One region of the Rahnella sp. PD4 genome, then DNA from elsewhere that is predicted to be linked to it. Evidence: predicted binding sites of a transcription regulator. Region 1 holds the regulator's gene; the other holds the start of a gene.
What was found. The regulator Fur, encoded in region 1, represses iron uptake genes when iron is present. The targets are predictions, from matches to a motif close to ATAATAATGAGAACNACTATCAA.

Region 1 (3,968 bases):
TCAGATGGGCAGACTGCCGTTGCGATGCATCAAAATCTACCGCGATCTGACCGCCGACTTTGTCCATCGAGACACCAAAACTGCGGCTCAGTGCAGGTACGGTAGTGTTGGCTAACTGGTTATATAACTCCGTGTTCTTACTGAAGGCTGCGTCGAACATTGGCGTGACGCCCTGGGTAATCAGATTTTCCCAATTGGTGATCAGTTCCTGCACGGCAACATCTTCCAGCCCCGGATGCGGCGCCGTTTTAAAATTAGCCAGTGCCTGGGTCAGCCCGGTGAGGGATTGTTTGGCGGTATCAAAAATTTCCGGACCTTTTGACGGATCGGCCTGAAGCTGTGCGACGGCACGCGTAAGGCGAGTTACGGTACGGAAATACTGATCATTTCCTTTATTGATCAGCGCCATATTATTGACCAGCTCGGTACTGTTTTTGGTATTTTGGGTCAGTGTGTCAAGGGAGGTAACGGTGTATAGGGAAACACCCGCCCACATGACACAAAAAATGCCAAGAATTGTTAACAAAGCGGCCCTGATGGTAATATTTTTTAAAAACTGCACGATATGCCTCTCTCGAAACATGACTGTTTCTGGCCTGAGGATTGAGGGGGATGCGGAGAATCAAGACAGGTAACCAGCAGGCAAGTGCCCCAGGACATGTTTGAACACCTCTCCGGGCATCGATTTCTTTATTATGTTGAGATTGCTCTCGCATCATCTATCGGCGGAATATTCTCGAAATTTAGTATTGTGACGACTTATTTCTTCAATTTGCGTTTGACCTTATTCAGCCTGAGGTTAACGCACCCTGCGTGAAAGCACACAAAGGCGATAACACTTAAAAATATTGCCCGATAAACTTATTCCCCAGCTAAGAAGGCGAGCAGAAGCATATTCTCCGCCGCACGAGTTTGCTATCATCTGCATTATTATTGCCTGCGTTGCAGAGCACTTCATTGAGAACAAGAGGTTAGGTAATCTTATGGCCGTTGTAGGTATCTTCTTTGGATCCGATACAGGTAACACCGAAAACATCGCAAAAATGATCCAGAAACAGTTGGGTAAAGATGTTGCAGAGGTGCATGACATTGCGAAGAGCAGCAAAGAGGATCTGGAAAAATTCGATATTTTGCTTATCGGTATTCCAACCTGGTATTACGGTGAAGCGCAGTGTGACTGGGACGACTTTTTCCCAACGCTGGAAGAGATAGATTTCGAAGGTAAGCTGGTTGCACTGTTTGGCTGTGGTGACCAGGAAGACTATGCCGAATATTTTTGCGATGCACTGGGCACCGTGCGCGATATCATTGAGCCACGCGGCGCAGTGATTGTCGGACACTGGCCTACCGAAGGGTATCACTTTGAAGCCTCTAAAGGCCTGGCTGATGATAAGCATTTCATAGGACTGGCAATTGACGAAGATCGCCAGCCGGAACTGACCAGTGAACGTGTTGATGCCTGGGTGAAACAGATCACAGAAGAACTCAGCCTTTCTGAAATTATTGGCTAAAAACCCTGTTGGCCCTGAGGATTTATTCTACAATTGAAGGGCCAAACTATTACTGAAATTAACAATTTAACTGCTACAAAATTGTAACTTTCGGTCGTATCAAGGTACACTGAGTTCCTCTGTTTTTTCTATCGATCAAGTCGTTGCATTACCAATGTGACCGGCAAATTGTGATCTTTATTAACAGGCTATCGTTGACGACAATTGGCACACTTGCGTAAACGAAGAGACTAAACGAATAATTTGTGCCGCCGATGCCACAGGCTGCATGCCTCAACTTGATTAGCACATAGTAACAGGACTGAATCCGCATGACTGACAACAACACCGCACTGAAGAAAGCTGGCTTAAAAGTCACGCTTCCGCGCCTCAAAATCCTGGAAGTGCTGCAAGCGCCGGAAGGTCATCACGTTAGTGCGGAAGATCTTTACAAGCAATTAATTGATATGGGTGAAGAAATTGGCCTGGCAACGGTTTACCGCGTTCTGAACCAGTTCGACGACGCCGGTATCGTTACCCGTCATAATTTCGAAGGCGGCAAGTCCGTATTCGAACTGACTCAGCAGCATCACCACGATCACCTCATCTGCCTGGATTGCGGACGTGTAATCGAATTTCGTGATGAGTATATTGAAGGCCGTCAGCGTGAGATTGCTAAGAAACACGGCATCAAACTGACCAACCATAGTCTGTATCTCTATGGTCATTGTGAAGCAGGTGATTGCCGCGAAGATGAGTCTTTGCACAACGATAAACCTGCGCACTAATATGGCATGTGGCAACCCCGTTGCCGACAGGCTGTGAATTCATTAACCGCTGAAAAGCGGTTTTTTTATGTCTGGATTTCAGCAACCCTAAAAAAACCCCGGCACGCCGGGGTTTGATTTCTGCGATTCGTTTTACGGTTTCGGAGCGTTATTGGCCCGGATTTCCTGCCATATCTTTCCGCAATCTGCGGCATACGCCTGACCATTACCGGTTTTGCGTGCCGTAAGACACTGCTGGTAATCCACCACGCGAACCGTTTCCTGTTCCGCAAATTTTTGGTGGGCTTTTTCCTGTTTCAGTACATTCAGCACCGCCTGACAGGATGCCAGTTTATCCGGATTGCCTTCCGCCGTATTAATACAGGCGCTGTAAGCCTCACGCGTTTTGGATATTTCAGCCTGACCGGCTGTCGGCGCACAACCCGCCAGCAGAACAGCGGATACCACGGTCATCAATAATTTATTCATCGACATAGCGACCTCAGAAAATAGTGAATGGAGCGATAACGATGAATTTCACGTCTTTTTCATCCTGGAAAATATTGCCGTATCCGCCGCCCCAGCTTGGAATATCCGAATGATTGTCATACTGGGTGTAATGCAGTTTGAACAATGTCCCTTTCGCACGGCCTTCCTGAATGGTGTACAGCGCATCCAGACTCCAGGCGCTTTCTTTCAGGCGCTGACTCTGGTCGTAAGCCGCGTTAGTGCTCGGCCTGGCATCCCATGCATAAACATAGGAGCCACCGACGGCTAAGCCCGGTAAATCCCATTTTGCCAGGTCATACAACACGCCTGCATATACTGCTTTTTCACCGTTAGCGTTGAAGTCCGAACGGTTGTCCCACCACACATCAAGACGGCCGTTTGAAGAGGAATACGTCGGCGTCATACGTTGCAGGAAGTAACCCTGGTTCCCTTCCGCTTTCACCATCGTCCCTTCCAGACGCCAGTTGAACTGACCCGTGGTATAGCCGAAAGTTAACGCCTGCAACCAGGCCAGACCATCATACAAACTGTTTGGATCATTTTTGTCACTGATACGATCTTCTGCCCCATAGAACTGATAGCTGGTAGTCAGCGGATTGCCCAGCAAATCTATTTTGTACGAGGCTTTGCCAAAGTACTGATCGACATAACTTTCAGCCTGACCAAACGCGCCTTCCAGCACGAAGTCATTTTTAAAGTCATATTTCGCACCGAGGGAGTGAATATAAGAAACGCCGGTTTTCTTATCATTCTGGCGGAAATCATCCATTTCCAGATGCCAGGGCGATTTATATTCGTCGGCCCACATATAGGAGAAACTCAGTTCACCCGCATCACCGAAATCATGTTTATACCCGGCTTCCGCACCGCGATAAGTCCCCGGCATGAAGCTCCAGTGCGGTGCGATCAACGTCTGCCCTGTGGGCTGAATATAGCCCGCATGTCCCCAGAATCCGCCATATTTAAATTTACCGGCCGCTTTGTAGAGACTGACCCCGCCTTTATCACCTGAGTAATCCTCGTCATAAGCGTGGTTTTTAGAAGAGAATGCAATTTCGTTTGGATGAGTGCTGTCACTGGCTTCGGCTAATTCAATGGCGGTGAAGGCCGCAACGTCGATACCAAACATGTCCCAGGCATAACCAGAGGAAAAATCGAGATTCAGGTTAGCAGTGGAGTGTGAAAGGTTAGTCGCGTATTT
Region 2 (3,968 bases), on a different contig from region 1:
AGAGCAGGAAGGCGCGAAATTTCGCGACTACTTCGATCATCACGAACCGATTTCCCAGGTACCTTCGCACCGTGCGCTGGCGATGTTCCGTGGCCGCAACGAAGGTATTTTACAGCTGGCGCTGAATGCCGATCCACAGCATGACGAACCGCCAAAAGAAAGCTATGCCGAACAACTGATCATCGACCATCTGGGTTTGCGCCTGAACAATGCGCCTGCTGACGTCTGGCGTCGCGCCGTGGTCAACTGGACATGGCGTATCAAAGTCCTGCTGCATCTCGAAACTGAACTGATGGGCACCGTACGTGAACGCGCAGAAGATGAAGCAATTAACGTTTTTGCCCGTAATATGCACGATTTGCTGATGGCCGCGCCGGCCGGTATGCGCGCCACCATGGGGCTTGATCCGGGTTTACGTACCGGTGTGAAAGTCGCCGTTGTGGATAACACCGGTAAACTGGTGGATATCGATACCGTTTATCCCCATACCGGTCAGGCGGCAAAAGCCGCGCAACAGGTTGCCGCGTTGTGCATCAAACACAACGTCGAACTGGTGGCGATCGGCAACGGCACCGCGTCGCGGGAAACGGAACGTTTCTTCCTCGAGCTGCAAAAACAGTTCCCGGCGGTAAAAGCGCAGAAAGTGATTGTCAGCGAAGCCGGTGCATCGGTGTATTCCGCTTCCGAACTGGCGGCACTGGAATTCCCGGATCTGGACGTTTCTATTCGCGGAGCCGTCTCCATCGCACGTCGTTTGCAGGATCCGCTGGCTGAGCTGGTAAAAATCGACCCGAAATCCATCGGTGTCGGTCAGTATCAGCACGATGTCAGCCAGAGCCAGCTGGCGAAAAAACTCGATACCGTCGTGGAGGACTGTGTGAACGCCGTGGGTGTCGATCTCAACACCGCTTCCGTTCCTCTGCTGACCCGCGTGGCGGGCCTGACCCGCATGATGGCGCAGAATATTGTCAGCTGGCGCGATGAAAACGGTCAGTTCCGTAACCGCGGGCAGTTGCTGAAAGTCAGCCGTCTGGGGCCAAAGGCCTTTGAACAATGCGCGGGCTTCCTGCGCATCAACCACGGCGATAATCCGCTCGACGCCTCGACAGTTCACCCGGAAACCTATCCGGTCGTGGAACGCATTCTGGCAGCGACACAGCTGGCACTGAAAGATCTGATGGGTGATTCCAATGTGTTACGCGGCCTGAAAGCCAGCGAATTCACCGATGAGCAGTTCGGTGTGCCAACGGTCACCGACATTATCAAAGAGCTGGAAAAACCGGGGCACGATCCGCGTCCTGAGTTCAAAACCGCCACCTTTGCCGATGGCGTCGAAACCATGAACGACCTGATGCCGGGTATGATCCTCGAAGGTTCTGTCACTAACGTTACCAACTTTGGTGCGTTCGTCGATATTGGCGTCCATCAGGACGGTCTGGTTCACATCTCATCGCTTGCGAACAAATTCGTCGAAGATCCTCACACAGTGGTGAAGGCGGGTGACATCGTGAAAGTCAAAGTGATGGAAGTCGATCTGCAACGTAAACGTATCGCGCTGACTATGCGACTGGACGAACAGCCCGGCGAAGCACCGGCACGGCGTCCTTCCGCACCGGCGACAGATTCCCGCGATAATCAGAAGCGTCATTCACCGGGCAAACCGGCGGGGCGCAATGCGGCTCCTGCCGGTAACAACGCGATGGCCGATGCGCTGGCAGCTGCACTGAGTAAAAAACGGTAATTTTCCTTTTGCTCCTCTCCCTGTGAAAGCCGCTGATAATCAGCGGCTTTTTTTACGCCTCTTTTTTCGACACTTTTTAAACTCTCTCCTAATGAATCAATCACTGAGGTAAATCAATAAAACGCACATCCCGCAGGCATAGGATAGCGACGCGGTGGAGATACCCGCGAAGAGGCCCACCTCTTTTCTTTTGTCTCCATACGCGTACTAATTATGATAATTATTCTCATTTGTACTTCTTTGTGTATTCAGTGCACCGCCAGTTTCAGGCTGGCCATTTCGCACCAGGGACAATTTCAGAGCAATATTTTTAGCAACATAAATCGCCAGTCAGTGGAACCACCGGGCAAGGACGCACGGCGCAAAATCACTAAAACGCCGTCATCCATTAATGCCTGATCGCCTCGCGAGGAATTATGCAACTTCAGTCAAAACGTGCTTATAAAATTACCGGCTTTTCACACGAAATCAGCCCGGCTTACCGGCAGAAACTGCTGTCACTCGGGATGTTGCCGGGTTCATTTTTCAACATAATCCGCGTGGCGCCGATGGGCGATCCGGTACAAATTGAAACCCGCCGTACCAGCCTGGTGGTCCGCAGAAAAGATCTCGATCTGCTGCAGCTCGAGATGATGGCCTGATCCCCCGTCAGGCCGGTGACAGTACATTTTTCGCGGCGGGCCTTGCGCTTGCATATTCACCTTTTCTCACACGCAGACTTTAACGTATGAAACCATTAACTATCGGCCTGATTGGTAATCCGAACTCAGGTAAAACCACCCTTTTCAATCAGTTAACCGGTTCCCGTCAGCGTGTCGGTAACTGGGCAGGCGTCACTGTCGAGCGCAAAGAAGGTCAGTTCGCCACCGCAGAACATCAGATTACGCTGGTGGATTTACCCGGTACCTACTCCCTGACCACCATTTCCGAGCAAACCTCGCTCGATGAACAAATTGCCTGCCATTACATTCTTAGCGGCGACGCGGATCTGATGATCAACGTCGTGGATGCCTCAAACCTCGAGCGTAACTTGTACCTGACGCTGCAACTGCTGGAACTGGGCGTACCGTGCATCGTGGCGCTGAACATGCTTGATATCGCCAAAATCCAGAACATCAATATTGATATCCCTGCGCTGTCTGCCCGTCTGGGTTGCCCGGTGGTGGCGCTGATCTCTACCCGGGCCAGTGGCATCCAGGAACTGAAAGTTGCCATCGACGCATTGCCTCAGGTGGCTGAGCTGGAGCGTGTGCAATATCATCCGCTGCTGCAACAGGAAGTCGATGTGCTGGCCGCCGGCATGCCGCAAGACATGTCGCTACAACAACGCCGCTGGCTGGCGCTGCAAATGCTTGAAGGGGATATTTATAGCCAGACACACGCAGGCAACGCGCACGCTTTATTGCCGCAGGTGAAAGCCCGGCTGGCTGAGCAAAAACTGGAAGACCCGGCGCTGCTGATTGCCGATGCGCGTTATCAGAGTATCGCGACACTCTGCGCGGAGGTCAGCAATTCTCATCTCACGGCACCGAATAAACTGACGCAGGTGCTCGATCGGGTGATCCTCAACCGCTTTCTGGGCGTGCCGGTTTTTCTGCTGGTGATGTATCTGATGTTCGTACTGGCCATCAACATCGGCGGCGCGCTGCAACCTATTTTCGATATCGGCTCAGCTGCGATTTTCATTCAGGGTATGCAGTGGATAGGCTTTACCCTGCATTTCCCGCAGTGGCTGACCATTTTTCTGGCGCAGGGGATAGGCGGCGGTATCAACACCGTGCTGCCGCTGGTGCCTCAAATTGGCATGATGTATCTGTTTCTGTCATTCCTTGAAGACTCCGGTTATATGGCGCGTGCCGCGTTCGTCATGGACAGACTGATGCAGTCACTGGGTCTGCCGGGCAAATCCTTCGTACCGCTCATTGTTGGCTTCGGCTGTAACGTGCCGTCTATTATGGGCGCCCGCACGCTGGATGCACCGCGTGAACGTCTGATCACCGTGATGATGGCGCCGTTTATGTCATGCGGTGCACGTCTGGCGATTTTCGCGGTGTTCTCCGCGGCCTTTTTCGGACAGGACGGCGCATCCGTAGTGTTCTCGCTCTATCTGTTAGGCATCGTGGTCGCCATCCTGACCGGCCTGCTGCTGAAATACACCATCATGCGCGGCGAAGCCTCACCGTTTGTGATGGAACTGCCGGTGTATCACGTTCCGCATCTGAAAAGC

Region 2: a site for Fur is predicted at 1,949-1,971, ahead of feoA (ferrous iron transporter A). Genes of this name have one in related genera too.

The regions. Positions count from the first base shown of each region.
Region 1 covers NZ_JBLZQF010000008.1:65,565-69,532, reverse strand. Annotated here, with positions in the region: gene ACOZIO_RS18705 (methyl-accepting chemotaxis protein) at 1-562, opposite strand, end outside; gene fldA (flavodoxin FldA) at 984-1,511, shown strand; gene fur (ferric iron uptake transcriptional regulator) at 1,823-2,278, shown strand; gene chiQ (ChiQ/YbfN family lipoprotein) at 2,411-2,746, opposite strand; gene chiP (chitoporin ChiP) at 2,760-3,968, opposite strand, start outside.
Region 2 covers NZ_JBLZQF010000005.1:69,088-73,055, forward strand. Annotated here, with positions in the region: gene ACOZIO_RS14340 (Tex family protein) at 1-1,741, shown strand, start outside; gene feoA (ferrous iron transporter A) at 2,158-2,382, shown strand; gene feoB (Fe(2+) transporter permease subunit FeoB) at 2,469-3,968, shown strand, end outside.